DNA from 2 places in the Shewanella sp. MF05956 genome. Region 2 is predicted to be linked to the other one. Evidence: predicted binding sites of a transcription regulator. Region 2 holds the regulator's gene; the other holds the start of a gene.
The links. Region 2 encodes LexA, which represses DNA repair genes until DNA is damaged. Its sites were predicted from a motif close to TACTGTATNNNNATACAGTA; they were not measured.

Region 1 (9,224 bases), on a different contig from region 2:
TTTGGTTTATAAGAATTTCTGAACCATCTTTGTAATAGCGAGCAGACAGAGTTCGAGTTACAACTTTTTCATTTCTAGGGTTAACTAACCCAAAACCGAAACCATTTCCCTTGCTCTGATGCTTGAGAGCATAGTGATATAGATAGCTCCATAAGTTGGGTGTAAGCGTATATTTATCTTGCTGAGCTTTATCTAGTGGAAGAAGAATGTCACCAAGTGAATAGCAGCTCTTGGGTTTAGCGATATCTTTCAAACTTAATCTAGCGAGTTCAGGTTTAACAGCTAGTACATCCTTTCTCACACCAACTAAAACTATACGTTCTCGATGTTGAGGCGTAAATAAAGCGCCATCAATGATTGTCGGTTCAGGCTTACGCTTACGTACAATCTTAATTGCTTCTTCAATATCGTCGTGCTGATTACTTATATCAGCAATCCAGTAACCAGCCCTATCTAACGCTCGAATGATCGTTGCAAACGTGTTTCCTTTGTCGTGACTTTTAAGATTTTTTACGTTCTCAAGCACGAAGTACTTGGGTTGTCTTACAGTAAGTATCTGCTCAACATCAAAAAATAGCGTTCCTTGAGTATCACAATCAAAACCATGGGCGCGGCCAAGTGAGTTTTTCTTAGAAACCCCTGCTAGAGAGAATGGCTGACAAGGGAATCCGGCTAGTAATACATCATGCTCTGGAATGTGTGACAGGATACTTTGCTTTCTTTCACTCTCACTTGCTGTGTCATCATCACTTCTTGTTACTTTTGTAATATCCATAAATGATTTATTTTTATGCGGGTTATCTTCCTCACTATTTAAGAAGTAAGTTAATTCGCTGTCATCCACATAGTGGTTTGCAAGGTATGTTCTGCGGGCATTGGCATCATACTCACTAGTAAACAAGCACTTACCACCAACCGCTTCAAAGCCTTTTCTTATTCCACCAATACCTGCGAATAAGTCGATAAATGTAAAATCAGGATTATCCCAATGAGCAGGTTTGCGAGGGAGTAATTTGTCTCTAAGGAGCGCAATAGCTCTTTCATGAAAAATGATTGGATTCTTTTCTGCTGAAGCTTTCCACTTATTAAGCTTCTCTCTACTCACCGATGCAAAATCGCCGCCTAGCGACTGAAAATGAATAGCGAGATTTTTCTGATCATAAATCTCGATTAGTAGTTTAAGTAGCTTATCGCTTTCTTTTCTATTCGTGTCGATTCTCTGCTTGTCTAACTCATCGCCGATAAGTATTTCGCTATACAACATAATTAATTCTTCTGGGGATTATGAGTAAATTGTATCACACAAAATTCCCAGAAAGTTAATCTGCATTATAAATAAGTAACCAGTTCTAAGATTTTTTTAAATCGAGTACTCGTAGCGAATGATATAACTGATGAATATCTTTCCATTTTACCCTAAATTGGCTTCGCTTCTTCGGCTTCCATTTTCCTTTATCTAACTTCATGTTGATGCCTGGATCATAGTAGATAGCACAGCTATGAAGCGATTTGAGTAAGTGTTCTAAGGATGTGCCCTGCCCCAATTTCACTTGAGGGCCATATAGGTAGTGTGGAAGTTCATTATCCTTATTGGCGGTATAGGCTACGTAGCAGGTGTTTGAGTGCTTTCTCTTCCAGTGATCAATAACTTTATCGAAGCTCCACCCCGCAGCTAAGTTTCCTGCTCTATCTCTCAGCATTAAGCCGCCAGAAGGGTCTGTTATCTTCCCTGACTTAGCATCATAGCCTTCCATTTTCATGGTTAGATATGTTTTACTATTTTCTTTATTTACATCGTGACGGCTTGCAAAGTCTAAGCGATCTTCTTGCTTTTTAGTTGCGTAGCAATCTAAAAACGTTTTTAATCCATCTTCGATATAGATACCGGTATTCGGTTCTGGTGTCATTAATGTCACCACAGAACCAGAATGCGACTTTAATTCCCAATCCATAAAATCAGGGTCAGAGAATCCATTCGGTGTAATATCAAACTGAGCTTCTAGTGTATAACCAGCACCGTTTTGAGCCTTGTATGGTATTTTAGTACCGTCAGATTGTAATCGGCATGACTCAATTGGACCACCTTCATAGATCGCTCGCAGTTTATCTAATAGCTTCTCTTCGCTTGTTTTCCCAACGGTTATCGATTCATATAAAACTGAAGCGACTAGCTTTGCTTTGTTCTCAGTAACAAGCTGCTTTAACTCCAATGCAAGTTCATCTTCCCACGAAGTGCAATACGCCCAAATGGTTGTTTTATTTACGCCTAATACGAGATATCGATGGCTATCAATTCTTATGGCTCGTTCAGATTTCGTGGGAGGTTGCATCAAATGGCGTGGTGTTATGGCTAACTTTCTATTAGTAGCAGCTAAAAAGCCAGACATACGAATTTCTGGGTATTTTGGGTATAAAATGATTTGGCACTTTGGCGCTCGGTCAGTATTCCCATCTTCATCTATCCAATAAAAATCCAATGGCGCCTTAAAGATAGGGCCTTTTGTACTAATACCCTGAGCATAAATCTCACCAGAAGGAATTGAGCGAATCACATCAAATTCCGAGCCTAAATAGATCTGTTGCTTAGTGTTATCATTGTTAGCTAACGGCTTAAAAAATATTCGTGAAGCTCCAAGCTTACGCATCTGTTCTGAAATAGCTTTAAAACTAGTCATCATCCCTCTAAGAGCTCACAGATTGAGCGGTTTAGTTATATCAAAAATAACAAGAACACACTAAGTTGTTCATTGGTAATGATAGTAACTTCAAACGCTATAAAATCCGAAAGGAAACTGCACTTTAATGTTTATTAAAGTGCACTTTTAGCGTGTTTTAGCGCTTACTTTACGTGTTCTGCGCGTAATCGTGATAAACAGACACAAAATACAGTTTATGCACACATAACTGCATAAACAGTCACATTTCATCAATTTACAGCTACAAAGCATAAATCTGAGAAGAGTCTGCATAAGCATAGTGATTCAATCAAATTTTGAAGAATGCTACAGCGATAATGAGCAAAGGTTCTCTCTATGTGCAAGTGCACAATTCAATAGCAAGCATGCTCGAGATCAAGAACTAGCTAAGCGGCTAGTATCTTAATTGGGATATCAGGATTATTGAACAACAGATTCTCTAGCTGGTTAGGGTCAGACTGAAACCAATAACGGATATCGCTAGCACCTATAAGCAGCGGCATTCTGTGATGGTAAAGTCGGCATTCATCAGTAGGTGCTGTAGTTAGGGTTACTAACTGCATAGCATCGTCACAGAGATAAAGAATACCTGCCATATACAGTGGTTCATTATCTTCATAACTAAATAGGTACTTTTGCTTCTTAGAGCCTCCTTCATCACGCCATTCAAACCAACCAGAGCAAGGCACTAAACATCTATTATGAGCAAAGGCTGAGGCAAAGGTTTTCTTGCTAGCCACAGTCTCGGCTTGGGCATTAATCAGCATCCTCTTAGACCATGCAGGCTGTATGCCCCAAGAAGCGTCTTGTTGATAAAGCCTTTCATTATGCATCACTAAGGTCGCGACCTGCTCAGTTGGTCGTAAATCAAGATTCAGCTGTGCACGAAAATCAATGCCTAATCTTTTTGATACCCTTTGACTAAGCATTTCATTGATGTTGAGTCTTCCACACATAAGTATTACTCACAGTAAGGCGTTTTGTTTGCCGGCCAGTAACCTTTACCAAATAATAGCAGGTTGCCATAAGTTTAAACTGGCCTAAATTCAAATCTGAAGCGACTCGTTTTTGGACAAAAGCAAGTTACGAAGTTCCGACAACGCTAAATTTTCAGATAGATTTTTCTATGTGAAAAATATCTGTTTACTACACATCTATGGCCAATTTTACTAAGCCACTACAACCTGTTACTCCATTAACTTGTTGAAAGTCTTATTAGGCGGGATATGACAACATGACAATTATCATATATTAAGTGTATAACATTGCTGTTCCAACCAACGACCAAACGCTGTTATATCAGCCCTGTTAGAATTTAACTCACTATAGACAAAGTAAAAGTTATCACCAGTTTTCAATTCATGCATAGGAATTCTGACAAAATTCTGTTTATGAGATTGATCTACCGTCATATAGTTATTAATAAGCGTAATACCTAAATTGTAACGTGCCGCTTCTGCCGCGAGTAGCACATGGCTAAATTGATTAACTTTTAGATCACTAGGTAGCTCAAACCCACCGGCTTTACACCATCGTAACCAATCATCGGCGATGTTTTGATTTGTGTCAGAATATCGCACAGACAATATCGGATGTTGCCACAATGCCTCAGGGAGTGGCTTATCTCTTATTTTTTCCCAAAGCTTTTGACCGCAAACAGGAAATAACTTTTCAGTAAATAACAATTTACTTACAAAGTGACGTTTTGGTGGATTTACGGTAATAAAACAATCTGCGAATTGGTCATTAAAATCCGGCTGATCTGTGACCATATCTAACGTTATTTCTATCTCTGGATACTGTTTACGGAAATCTTCTAATCGAGGGATTAACCAATTGACGGCTACTGAACTATAAAGTGCTAAACGAATATACCCAGGTTTACCGTGTCGAATAATCTGACTGGCATTAGACAGAATAGCTAGTGATTGACTGACTTCTGTGAAGTAACGCTCTCCAACTTCTGTTAATGAAAATGTCCGGCCTTGCCTGTAAAACATAGCTTCACCAAGATACTCCTCAAGCATTCGTACTTGATGACTCACCGCACTTTGAGTCACATTAAGACTTTCTGCTGCTTTTGAAAAACTTTTAAGCCTGGCAACTGACTCAAAACATTGTACAGCGCGCAATGGTGGCAACTTCATTATTACCTCAGCTAATACTAAGCAATTTTATATCATTATACGTCATAGAATTATATGAATATACTCCCTACTTAAGCACCTGATTTGCGTAATGGTATTTAATTTTTTACATTTTTAGAATAAGTCGAGGGAAAAAATGCCGAAGATGAGTGTTGGATTTGCAATGGTTTTATTGATTTTAGGAAATATTGTCGCCGTCATTTCGGATGCTTTAATAAAAAGCCTGCCGACTGGGGCTGCAGTGTATCAATTTGTTCTATTTAGACAATTAACAGCAGTATTGATGCTTTTGCCATTTTGCTTATTCAATACAAAAATCAAATTATTTAGTCATTTAAAATGGCACTTTGTACGTGGCCATGTTTGGTTATTTGGTGCCATATTCATGGTATTGTCTCTTCAAGCTCTACCTCTGGCAACTGTTAATGCTATTTTTTATACTGCCCCATTACTTATGTTACCGTTGGGTTTTTTATTTTATAAAGACACGTTAACCACCCCAACTATAACCGTATCGATTGTGGGTTTTGTCGGTATTCTCGTCGTTGTACAACCGACACAAATTAGTTTGGCGGCTGTATCTGCACTTATAGTCGCGGTAACAATGGCTACAAATAATCTCTTGGTTCGTAAACTTCCTCAGCACCACACTGTCGCTCAGACTTTATTCTTGACCAATCTAATGGGAATACCTTTTGCCTTTAGTTTAGCAATTTGGGAACACCAACCTTTGGATTGGTACCCGCTATTCACAGCGGCAAGCTCAAATTTATTCATTTTGATTTATGCAGGTATATGCGTCTTGGTATACCGAACAGTTGAAGCACATAAAATTTCTAGCGCTGAATATACTGGCTTATTAGGTGCCGTAATAGTGGGCATCATGTGGTTTGATGAAGTTCCTGATTTGAGTTTTGTGATAGGTTCAGCGTTAATCATCTTACCTTTAGTTTGGTTAGCGACACTTGAATCTGTTAAGTATAAGAAGGAGGTTTGAATAAAGTAATCAAATTATTTCAAATTAAACGTCAAAACAGGCCTTAAAAACACATCAGATTGATGTGTAATGTTAAAAATAAGTGAAGATAATTATGACTGATACTAAATTAGTGTTTAAAGATTACTGTGATTTATGTTTTGAAGAGTGCATTGCATTATTTGATAAAAATTGTCCCGAATTTTTCGCAAATAATGAAAGACAGGATTATGTTGAGTTCCTCGAAAAGCAGGGAAAAACTTATAAAGTTGGACAAATTGAAAGTGAAATCGTGGCCGTTTTTGGCTTGAATATCGACGAAAAAAATAACAGAGCAAATATTACATGGATCATGACTTGCCCATCAGTGCATGGCAAAGGTCTTGGTACTCAAATGATATCTTATGCTAAAAATATCGCCGTTGATTGTAAGGTTACCCACATAGACATCGCAACCAGTCATCTTTCAGCTGCATTTTTTGAAAAATTTGGTGCAAAAAAGACGACTGAAATTAAAGATGGCTGGGGACCTAATATGCACAGAGTTGATATGGTGCTACCACTGCTCTAATGTCTAGTTATAAGATGACAGATGTATGATAGCAATATTGGTCAAACGATAAAGACTCGGTAAACAACAATGCCGAGTGTATTAAGCCCATTGATGTCTTTGCTGTATTTATCGGTGAAGCAGAGAGATAACGACTCAGGCTATTCTATGAAGGTGATATTATATTTTTGAGGGTAAATGCAATCGGTTAAACCGTGAAATATATCCATTTCAAACACACTTTGGGGCATAACCTTGTTAGCACTTAATGTGCGGCACACTAAGCCATTTAGTTGTGTATTGCGGTGTCAGTAAATCCCTTCGCATTGCCCATTTATGCTCTATACCTTGTGCAGCGAGAAACACAGTATCACTGCCATAACGTTGATTGATGTGATCTAGTGCAAGCATTAATGCTGGCTTAGCTGTCGGGGGATTAAACAAATCAAGTTGGCTGTTCTGTTCGCTAGCTAAATCGATTAGGCCAATTCCTATCTTGTAATAGCGAACACCATCACGAAATAGCTTGGGCGCAGCTTCACTCATAGCTTTGGTTAGCTCGACGGTGCAGTTAGTAGGGCAAGGAAAATGCACTATAGCTTTGTAACTAACAGGACGTTCATCAAAGGGTGAGTTGCTAGCAAAAAGTAGCATGGTCTTGCAGCTTGAGCCTTGCTTACGCGCTTTACTTGCTGCAATACCGACATGCTTGCTCAAAGCTTGTAATAATGAGTCAAAGTCGGTGATCCGCTCCCCTACACTCCGCGTTGAGAAAATTTGCTTTTTATCAGCCCTCGCCTCATCCCACACTTTACACACTTGTCCGTTAAGTTCACGAACTGTACGTTCGACTTCAATACTGAATTGTTTTCGGGCTAGCCCAGGAGGTATACATGCTAGTTGATAAGCAGTATGGATATTCATTAATGCTAGCTTCTTACTAATCCTTCGCCCAATACCCCATACGTCTCCAACAACAAGTTGCTTTAGGATAGCGACACGTTCTTGGTCCGTATTAATCACACAAACGCCATGATAGCCCTTAACCTTCTTAGCGGCATGGTTAGCAATTTTAGCTAATGTCAGTGTTTCACCGATCCCAACACAAACAGCTAAACGCGTCTCTTTCCATACTGCACGGCGAATTAACTGACCTTGAGTGTTAAGACACTTGATAGCGGGATAGCAGTTTTTAAACGAGAGAAAGCTCTCATCTATACTGTAAATATGTTGCTCTGGTGCAAAACGGCCAATGATATTCATCATTTTGGTAGATAAGTCAGCATACAACTCATAGTTCGAAGAACAGACAATAACACCTCGTTGGGCGCAAAGTTCTTTAACTTTAAAATAAGGCAAAAACTTCTGAATACCCACTTCTTTGGCCTGTCTATTGGCAGCAACTATACAACCGTCATTGTTACTCAACACAATGATTGGCGCGGTAAGCCAATCAGGACGAAATACCTGTTCTGCACTGCAATAAAAGCTATTAGCGTCGACTAAGGCAAACATCTAATGCTCACACAATAATGGACTTTGACGGTGGCAACGAATAGAGCGAGTCACTACACCTTCAATACTAAACTCATCATGTTCATGAATGGTTACTGGCTGGAATTGGTGATTTGAAGAAAGTAGTAGACGGCGTTGAGAATCAAGGATTTTGCAAACAAACTCACCGTTAAAGTTGGCGACTATAACATCCCCGTTTCGCGCTGTTTCATGGCGATCAACAATGAGCACATCACCATCAAAGATACCAACGTCCTGCATTGAATCGCCTTGAGCGAGTCCTATGAAGGTTGCGCTAGGATGCTCGATAAGGAGATCATCTAAGCTCAGACTTAACTGACTGTATTCTGCGGCTGGACTTTCAAAGCCTGTTATTCCTGCATGGGCAGGTATGGGGATCACACGCATAAACAAAACCACTGTATTTACATACAGCAATTCTAGCGATGGACTACAAAGAAGCAAGCATAACTTGGATAAAAAATCCGAGCTGATAAAAAATAGTAATCAGGAAGTACATATATCAGTTATTTCCTACTATATCGCTATTCAATGAGCCAACAGCAATTTGTTTACCTAAATCAAATCCAATCACTATCTCACAGATGCTAGGGTCTAACTCAAGTTGCTGGCATACAAAATTAGCCTCAAGGACTTTTTTAAATGGTTTTGCTTGGTCTGGTGAGCGGTGCCATGCTTTTAGCAAACGCTCAGAGGAAATGTCGAATTTAGCTAGAAACTCATTAGTATCACAGCGGTAAATCAAATAGGCAAAAAATGGGATATGGTCTTCCACGCCCAAGTTATGTCGAATAGTCTCAATATTTGGTTCATCGATAAACGTCTCTATCAATAATAAAACACACTAATATGAAAACATTAGTGTGTTACGAATAATATCGCAAGCATTGAAAATGTCTAAAGATCACATTTACGCTTCTAAAATAAGCTTCTTTAAACGGATTAAAGCAGCAACTTGTAATGACTTTAGCTGCTTATCGTTAACTTCTAGGGTTCGATTATCAAGCAAAAGTCGACTTATTTTCCAACGTTTTCTATTAATCTTATGATACCAGTAGCTAAAACCATATTTCTCAACCCTATCGCGTTGTGTTGCGTTTAAGAACATCAATATCATTGGATTGTAAAAAACAGTGCTTTTAAGAAAATAAGGAGCCTTTTCAAGTTGACCAAGGCAAATAGGTTTTTTTGAATCCGCAAACTTAAATACACGTTCCAAACGACTAATAGGTACGTAACGCTTCTTAGCTGTGTCATAAACAAGCAAATCAACATTAAAAGGGCCTAAATCTAGATATTTCCTTAACTTGTCGTACACA
Region 2 (9,224 bases):
CTGCGGCTTCGGTTTTAGCCATTTGCTTTTGCTCAATCAGCCAATTATCAAAATCTGCTTCAGAAAGCGCATTGACCACTATGGGCATAAAACCATGATCTTTTCCGCAAAGTTCAGCACATTGACCACGGTAGATCCCGGGTTTATCAATACGCGTCCAGGCTTCGTTAATAAAACCGGGATTAGCATCTTTTTTAACGGCAAATGCCGGTACCCACCAAGAATGGATTACATCATCTGAGGTCATTAAAAAACGCACTTTGCGATTAATCGGTAATACCAGAGGCTTATCTACCTCGAGTAGATAGTTTTCACCTTTGGTTTGATCACCATCAATTTGTTCTCTTGGAGTTGAGAGTGTGCTGTAAAATTCTATGTCTTTATCGAAATAGCTGTAGTGCCATTTCCATTGCGACCCCGTAATTTTTATGGTCAGATCCGCATCGCTGGAGTCTTCCATTGCAATCAGGGTTTTAGTAGCAGGAATTGCCATAGCAATTAAGATGATAAACGGAATGACTGTCCAGGCTATTTCCACTTTAGTACTTTCGTGAAAATTGGCCGCGACAGCGCCTTTAGATTTGCGGTGATAGATCATTGAGTAAATCATGATCCCAAACACCACTAGCCCAATAGCACAACAGATATATAAAATGGTCATGTGGAGGTCGTAAACCTTACCACTGATATCTGTTACGCCTTGAGTCATGTTGAGGGGCATTTCTGCAGCCCCAAGCGGAAGTGCTATCAGCACAACCAATAAACAATACCACCATTGCTTCACAAGACTTCTCCTCTGCTTATTGCAAATAGCAACTACAAAGAAGAGTCACACAGTAAGTCTCTGCTCTATGCAAACTCTTCGGTTCCCAAAAAAGTTTGATGACCTCAAAGTAACTTGGTGGTTGTAAACTGGCAGTTTACGCTTTTATTGTTAGCTGAACACCACACTTGTACCTACGACTGAACTAATCAAATTGTATTGACGTATTCCCATCGATGGCGGTGTTATCTGCCAAATTACGTCAAATAAAAGATAAAAAATGTTTCATCCTTGTTAACAACATTACTTGTAGATTAAACATTGATCAAGATCACTTTGTTCGCTAATTGGCTGAAAAAAGGTAAAAAAAAGCCCTGAATTGGATGCAGGGCTTGGTGTTGAAGGGTTCGTACTTAATGAAATGCTGAAAAATTACTTGTTGCAGAAGGCATTGTTGGATTAACGATTTGATGTTTTTCAGGTAAGTGAGTATTCACATCTTCAATTACCACACCTAAAGCGCGTGCACTTTTGGCGACAATTTCTAAACGGCGACTGTCACGAGCATCTAATGAACTCGTCCAGGTAATCACAGCGCTTGAAGTGCCACTGGTTAATGCTTTTTCCATTGCCCATAACGTTTCAACTTCATCTTTAGTGTGTACTAGTAAGATTCGGTCCATTCTTACACCAGCACTTGCCAGCATGTGCTTATAACCAATATGCGGAGGACTAATGAGCACTATCCAGCGTCCTTGTCGGCTTAAGGTTGCTAACTGGCTGCACAGTTGCCCTAACTCAGACTCACCTTGAGTGACGGTTTGTAATGTTTGAATGGTTTGGTTGCCATACAATTCTGCTTCTGTTGAATCTGCCCATAAACCTGGGTGGCGCGGGGCAGTGCCCATTAGTTTGTTCATAACCAATCTCCATTACGGATAACGCCAACGGCAAGCCCTTCAATGGTGAGGCTTTGGCAACTTAAGTCTACTTTAATCGGGGTGTATGCTTCGTTTTCGGCATGTAGATAGACAACATTGCCTTTTTTCTCGAAACGTTTCACCGTGACGTCATCTTCAACGCGGGCCACAACTACTTGGCCATTACGTGCTTGCTGCATTTTATGAACGGCAAGTAAATCGCCCTCTAAAATGCCAATGTCTTTCATGCTGTCGCCACGTACTCGCAGTAAAAAATCGGCTGCGGGTTTAAACATGTTTGGGTCGACTTGATAATATTGCTCTACATGCTCTTGCGCTAAAATGGGTTCACCAGCAGCGACTTGGCCAATCAGCGGCAATCCTGTTTCTTGTTGTTCTTCATGAGGTAAGCGGATACCTCTTGAAGTGCCAGGCATGATCTCGATAAAGCCTTTTTTGGCGAGTGCTTTTAAATGCTCTTCGGCAGCATTTGCACTTTTAAAGCCAAGACGGTTCGCAATTTCAGCACGAGTCGGTGGCATACCTGTTTCGGCGATATTGTTTTTAATTAAGTCTAAAATTTCTGCTTGGCGCGGCGTTAACGGTCTCATGATGATTCCTGTCTTTTTATACAGTGACTGTCATTATATACAGTGTTTTTGTTCGCGCAAGTATTAACCAACCGTTTTTTGTTTTTTGTTACGGCATTGTTGCCTATCAGTATGTTTTATATCAGTTTCATTCTATATTTTAATTGAGTTGTTCAGTTAGGGACTGTTCACAAAGTAAAGATAAAACAGCCAGATAGTGTATCAAGGGTGGTTTCTGGTATCCTATGCAGCAATATTACAGTGGCTTATATTGCGAAAGTAACTATGTCAAAACCAAATTCAATATTTTTACGTGCATTAAAATGGGTACAGAAATCGATGGTTCAAACCATTGTTGTCCCGCATGACCCTTTTGATGATCTTAATTTAGATCCAAATAAACCATTGGTTTATGTCATGAAAACAGAGTCAATCAGTGATGCCGCTGCGCTAAGCGAAATCACTGAGGGCTTTGGAATGCCGAGTCCATATGACCCACTCATCGTTGATGGCTTAAAAGTGCCACGTATTGTGTGTTTGGAGGGGCGTAAGCCACTCTTTGGTAAACGCGAAAGTGGTGAAAAGTTTATCGACAGCTTTACCAGTTTATTGGCGCTTCATCGTCAACGTCCGGATTTGGATATTCAACTCGTTCCCGTGAGTTTGTACTGGGGGCGCACGCCTGGTAAAGAAGACGACAGTATGAAGGCGGCAGTGCTTGAGCGTGAAAGCCCAACGTGGTTACGCAAATGGCTAATGATTTTGTTTCTTGGTAGACATAACTTTGTCCAGTTCTCTAATGCATTATCTTTACGCTATATGGCAGATGAGCATGGATTTGATAAAAGTATTGCCCACAAATTAACCCGTGTAGCTCGAGTGCATTTCAGTCGTCAACGTAAAGTGATGACGGGCCCGCAGCTGCCCAACAGACAAATGTTTTTTGCTTCGTTGCTTAAATCGGATTCAATCAAAAAAGCGATTGAAGAAGAAGCCATTAACAAGAAAGTATCACCTGAAAAAGCCCGTGAAACAGCCATTGAATATTTAGATGAAATTGCCACGGACTATTCAGACAGTTTAATCCGTATCGCTGAGCGCTTCCTTACTTGGCTGTGGAACAAGCTATACAGTGGTATCAATATCAAAGGCGCTGAACAAATCCGTCAATTACACCATGATGGTCATGAAATTGTGTATGTGCCGTGTCATCGCAGCCATATGGATTACTTACTACTGTCGTATATTTTGTATTATCAGGGCATGGTGCCACCGCATATCGCTGCTGGAATTAACCTAAACTTTTGGCCAGCAGGCCCGATGTTCCGTCGTGGTGGCGCGTTCTTTATCCGCCGTAGCTTTAACGGCAACAAGCTATACACTGCTGTGTTTCGTGAATATTTAGACCAACTGTTTGCTAAAGGTTATTCGGTTGAATACTTCACTGAAGGTGGCCGTTCTCGTACCGGACGTTTACTTGCCCCTAAAACAGGCATGTTAGCCATGACTATTAATAGTGTATTGCGCGGCATTGAGCGACCTGTAACGCTTGTGCCTGTGTATTTAGGTTATGACCATGTGATGGAAGTCGCCACTTATCATAAAGAGTTAAGCGGCAAGAAAAAGCAAAAAGAGTCAGTGTGGCAAGTGTTTGGTGCCATTCGTAAGTTAGGTAATTTTGGCCAAGGTTATGTGAATTTTGGTGAGCCGATTAATCTACAAAACTTTTTAAATCAACAAGCTCCAGATTGGCGTGAAGAAGTGGCCAAAGACCCAGAGCAAAAACCGACTTGGTTTACGCCATCAGTTAACTTATTGGCTAACCGTGTGATGACTAATATTAACGGCGCTGCCGCCGCAAGTTCAGTGACATTAACCAGTTTAGTCTTGCTAGCTTCTGAGCGAAATGCATTAGAGCGCAGCTTGTTAGAACGTCAGTTAGATTTGTATTTAGCGATGCTGAAAACGGTACCTTATACAAATTATGCTTCTGTTGCAGAAGGTAATGGTAAATCGATTGTTGATCATTGTTTATCACTGAATAAGTTTGTCAGCACGAAAGATGCTATTGGTGAAATTATTTCTGTTGATGAAAAAATTGCTATCACCATGAGCTACTACCGCAACAATATCATTCACGTCATGGCGATTCCGTCGTTAATTGCCAGTTGTTTAGTGCAATATGATATTTGTGACCGCGAAAAAATTCATGCCGTCGTGATGGATTTTTATCCGTTGCTAAAAGCTGAATTATTTATGGGTATTGACGATGTGCCACAGCATATCGACAGCCTTTTGGACTTTATGGTTGAACAAGGCTTACTCAGTGGCGAAGCACATTTTGAAGTCACGCCTCGGTACACTGCGCAATTATTATTGTTAGCAGAAACTATCAGCGAAACGTTACAGCGTTATGCCATTATCTTTAACTTGTTAGCGATAAAGCCAGATTTAGAACGCTCAGAGCTTGAAACTGATAGTCACTTATTAGCACAGCGTTTAGGTGCATTGCATGGCATCACAGCGCCAGAGTTTTATGACAAAAAACTCTATAACACCTTAAGCGTTAAGCTAAAAGAACTGGGCTATTTATGCAGTGTTGAGCATCGGTCTGAAGTGATTAGAATTCGCGATTATGCAAACCAGTTATTGAGCTCATCAGTAAGACAAACCATTGTTGATAGTGTGCACGCGGAGCATGGACACTAATGGCCAACCATATGAATGGGGCAAAGCACCGTCCGCAAGGGAAGTCTCTATTGGGCGGTGCGATGATTATTGCGGGCACCACTGTGGGGGCTGGCATGTTTTCATTGCCAGTTGTGGGCGCGGGTATGTGGTTTGGCTATTCAATAGCCATGCTATTAGGTGTCTGGTTTTGCATGTTAATGTCGGGGTTATTGCTGCTAGAAGCTAACTTACATTTTGAACCCGGTGCTAGTTTCGATACGTTAACCCGTGAAACCTTAGGCCAATTTTGGCGAGTCATTAACGGCGTATCCATTGCATTTGTCTTGTACATTTTGACCTACGCTTATATCAGTGGTGGCAGCTCTATTGTTAATCATAGCTTGTCGGCACTTGGCGTAACCTTACCTCAAAGTGTTGCCGGTTTAGTGTTTGCGGCAGTGTTAGCGTTCATCGTATTGATTAGTACTAAAGCGGTTGATCGTATTACCACCATCATGCTCGGCGGTATGGTGATTACCTTCTTTTTAGCAATAGGTAATTTATTGATTGAAATCGACACCACTAAGTTAGTGTCACCAGACGGTGAAAGCCGTTATTTGCCGTATTTATTTGCTGCAATTCCCTTTGGCTTAGCCAGTTTTGGCTACCATGGAAATGTACCGAGTTTAGTTAAATACTATGGTAAAGATGCTAATACGATTGTCAAAGCGATAGTCGTTGGCACTAGCATCGCCCTCATTATCTATGTGTGTTGGCTTATCGCGACCATGGGTAATATTCCGCGTAGCCAATTTGCTGATGTGATTGCCAAGGGTGGCAACATTGGGGTGCTGGTTGAGGCTTTATCGGGTGCGATGGTAAGTCAGTGGCTTAACAATATGCTGACGTTATTTGCCAATTTAGCCGTAGCGTCATCGTTTTTAGGGGTGACTTTAGGTTTGTTCGATTATCTTGCCGATTTATTTGGCTTTGATGACTCGCGTTCAGGTCGTGTTAAAACCGCTGCAGTGACTTTTATTCCACCAACGATTTTGGGCTTATTATTTCCTAATGGTTTTATTATTGCCATTGGTTTTGCCGCATTAGCCGCTACCGTTTGGGCGGTAATTGTACCGGCTTTATTAGCCTATAAAGTGCGTCAATTGTATCCAGAATCAAGTGGGTTTAAAGTGCCGGGTGGGACCCCATTAATTGTGATTGTTGTGTTGTTTGGCATGATTACCGCAACCTGTCACTTACTGGCCATGGCCGATATTCTGCCGGTATTTAAATAAGCTGATTTGCACAGTGCATTTTAAAAAAAGCCTTCGTTTGAAGGCTTTTTGCTTTTTGGATGATATCAACTTAACTTATACCTATTACCTATCAGTAATTGCTACTACAGGATAACAATAATGAAAGTACAACAATATCAACAAGGACAGCCATGCTGGATTGAGCTGGCTACGCACGATTGGGATGCGGGTAAAGCGTTTTATCAGGCATTATTTGGTTGGGAAGCTGATGATATGCCAATGCCTGAAGGACATTACACTATGTTGCAAATTGAAGGTGACGATATTGGCGCGATGTACCCAATGCCAGAGGATATGCAAGCGTTGCCCACACATTGGACGCTCTACTTTGCTGTTGATGATGTTGATGTTACCGCTGAATTAGTTAAACAAGCTGGCGGACAAGTGATAGCTGGGCCACATTCGGTTGGGGACGCAGGCCACATGGCATTATGCACCGACCTTGAAGGTAGCCGTTTTGCACTGTGGCAAGGGCAAGATCATATAGGCATAAAACGGGCACAAGAAGCTAATACCTTATGCTGGGTTGAGTTAGCCTGTCGTGACACCGCAGCCGCTAAAACATTTTATAGTAAGGTGTTAGGCTATCAAACCAAACTTGCAGATATGGCCGATTTTGAATACACCGAATGGTATGTGGGTGAGCAAGCTGTTGGCGGCATGATGGAAATGACGGCAGAATGGGGCGATGCGCCAGCGCATTGGATGAACTATTTTGCAGTTGATGATTGCGATGCCGCGCTCGCTAAAGCAAAAAGTTTGGGTGCGACCGTGTGCGTATCCGCTACCGACATCCCTAATGTGGGACGTTTTTCGGTACTCAATGATCCGCAAGGCGGGTTTTTCTCGATTATTTCGCTATTGGACCCAGCAGCATAAACATTTAGCATCTTGTATTTACGTCATTATTTGAACTCAAATTAACAATCGATGTCTGAATAATTAGTGTTACACAAGGAGTACACCCAAGGATGAATTTATGACTCAAGAAACAACACAAACAGCATTAGCACGAATTAACCGCAGTATGCTAATGGTGGCCATTATCGATTTTCCCGGTACGTTATTGTTTGGTTTAGGGCTTTACGGAATATTTGCCGGCTTTGACGAAGGTTTTTTACCTATGCTAGCTCACCCAATGATCATTAATGCAATGTTGGTTATTGGTGGCGCGATTATGGCATGGGGAATGTTTAAGATGATGAGTTTAGCGCGTGAAAAACAAAGGATCACTCAATAATGAAAAAGCAGCTTGTTCAATCGACCCTCTTATCGAGCCTGATATTGTCTAGTTTACTTGTCTTAACGGCTTGTAGCGGCACGTCGCCAAACCGTTTAGGCAATGCTGGCAATGCCGACGATAATAAAAATGATACAGATTACATGATACTCAATCTGCCTATGGCGATTTTAGCCAGTGATCCATGCAAACACGGTCATCCTGATGATATCGCTGCATGTAAGAAGAAGAAACAAGATGAAGCGGATCAACTTAATGAGTCACTTAAGCGGAATTAACCTCAGCTTAATTTAGGTTGTTGATGTGATAATAAAAATCCCAAACAATACATTGTTTGGGATTTTGCTTTATAGCGTCTGCCAATGATTATGCAGGCAACCGTCGACCGTAAATGAGTAAGTAAATCGCTGGTATCACAAATAGCGATAATAGCGGCGCGGTGACCATACCGCCCACCATAGGTGCGGCAATTTTTTGCATCACTTCATTGCCTGAACCACTGCCCCACATGATGGGTAATAAGCCAAAAAAGATGGTGGCAACCGTCATGGCTTTAGGGCGTATGCGCATTACCGCTCCTTCGATAAGCGCAGCCGTTAAGTCGGCTTTAGTTTGATAGCGGTCTTCTCGTTTGTAAGCGGCAATGCTATTGTTGAGGTACACCTGCATCACCACCCCAAACTCAGCGGCCACACCAGCCAGTGCTATCATGCCAACCGATACCGCCACTGAGAAATTAAACTCGAGCGAGTAAAGTAACCATGCGCTGCCCACCAGTGAAAATGGCAAACTGAGCATAATCACCAGAGCCTGAATGGTTGAGTTAAAGGTCATCATCAATAAGATAAAAATCACCGCAATCATCAGCGGGATCACCAGTGTCATTTTAGCTTCAACCCGTTGCATGTATTCATATTGGCCCGCAAAGCTGTAGCTGTAACGCGCAGGTAAGCTAATTTGTTCATCGAGTGCGGTTTGAGCCTGGGTAATATACTCACCAATTGAAATATCTTTTAAGTCGACAAACACCCATGAAATAAGGCGGCCATTCTCACTGGCAAGCATTGGCGCGCCGTCGCTAATGGTTAGTTCAGCTAGGTAACTTAAGGGTAGGTATTTACCGGTTTTAGTGAGCACTGGCAGATCTTTTAGCTTTTCAATGTTGTCGCGTAACTCCCTTGGGTAACGAATGTTAATTGGGTAGCGTTCCTGACCTTGAATCGATTCGCCCACCGTCATGCCGCCAATGGCAATTTGCACCACATCTTGAATGTCTTTTAGTGTCATGCCGTAGCGAGCGGCATTTTTCAAGTTAGGAGTAATATCAATATAACGACCACCACTGCTGCGCTGTGCAAATGCCGATAAGGTGCCCGGTAATTGGCTTACTACTGCTTCTATTTCACTGCCTATTCGCTGTAACTCCTCAACATTCGACCCTGATATTTTGATGCCAACCGGGGTTCTTACCCCTGTAGACAACATATCAATACGGGTTTTAATCGGTTGCACCCAAGCGTTAGTCATGCCCGGAATACGTACCGTTTTTTGCAGCTCGGCAATGATACTTTCTAATGTCACACCTGCACGCCATTCGCTTGTGGGTTTAAGCATAATGGTGGTTTCGAGCATGGTTAACGGCGCAGGGTCTGTGGCGGTTTGAGCCCGGCCGACTTTACCAAATACCCGTTTAACTTCAGGCACCGTTTTAATCAGCCTGTCTGT

Region 1: a site for LexA is predicted at 8,302-8,321, ahead of AC19MX_RS10505 (LexA family protein). Genes of this name have one in related genera too.

Annotation. Positions count from the first base shown of each region.
Region 1 is NZ_JCAYNV010000008.1:90,922-100,145, reverse strand. Features, by position in the region: gene dcm (DNA (cytosine-5-)-methyltransferase) at 1-1,264, opposite strand, end outside; gene AC19MX_RS10535 (MvaI/BcnI family restriction endonuclease) at 1,350-2,678, opposite strand; gene AC19MX_RS10530 (SOS response-associated peptidase) at 3,083-3,652, opposite strand; gene AC19MX_RS10525 (LysR substrate-binding domain-containing protein) at 3,941-4,843, opposite strand; gene AC19MX_RS10520 (DMT family transporter) at 4,980-5,840, shown strand; gene AC19MX_RS10515 (GNAT family N-acetyltransferase) at 5,935-6,390, shown strand; gene AC19MX_RS10510 (Y-family DNA polymerase) at 6,628-7,884, opposite strand; gene AC19MX_RS10505 (LexA family protein) at 7,885-8,292, opposite strand; gene AC19MX_RS10500 (hypothetical protein) at 8,408-8,737, opposite strand; gene AC19MX_RS10495 (hypothetical protein) at 8,816-9,224, opposite strand, start outside.
Region 2 is NZ_JCAYNV010000009.1:35,201-44,424, forward strand. Features, by position in the region: gene coxB (cytochrome c oxidase subunit II) at 1-784, opposite strand, end outside; gene AC19MX_RS11235 (cell division inhibitor SulA) at 1,177-1,683, opposite strand; gene lexA (transcriptional repressor LexA) at 1,680-2,294, opposite strand; gene plsB (glycerol-3-phosphate 1-O-acyltransferase PlsB) at 2,559-4,982, shown strand; gene mtr (tryptophan permease) at 4,982-6,238, shown strand; gene AC19MX_RS11255 (VOC family protein) at 6,359-7,138, shown strand; gene AC19MX_RS11260 (hypothetical protein) at 7,239-7,499, shown strand; gene AC19MX_RS11265 (hypothetical protein) at 7,499-7,777, shown strand; gene AC19MX_RS11270 (efflux RND transporter permease subunit) at 7,866-9,224, opposite strand, start outside.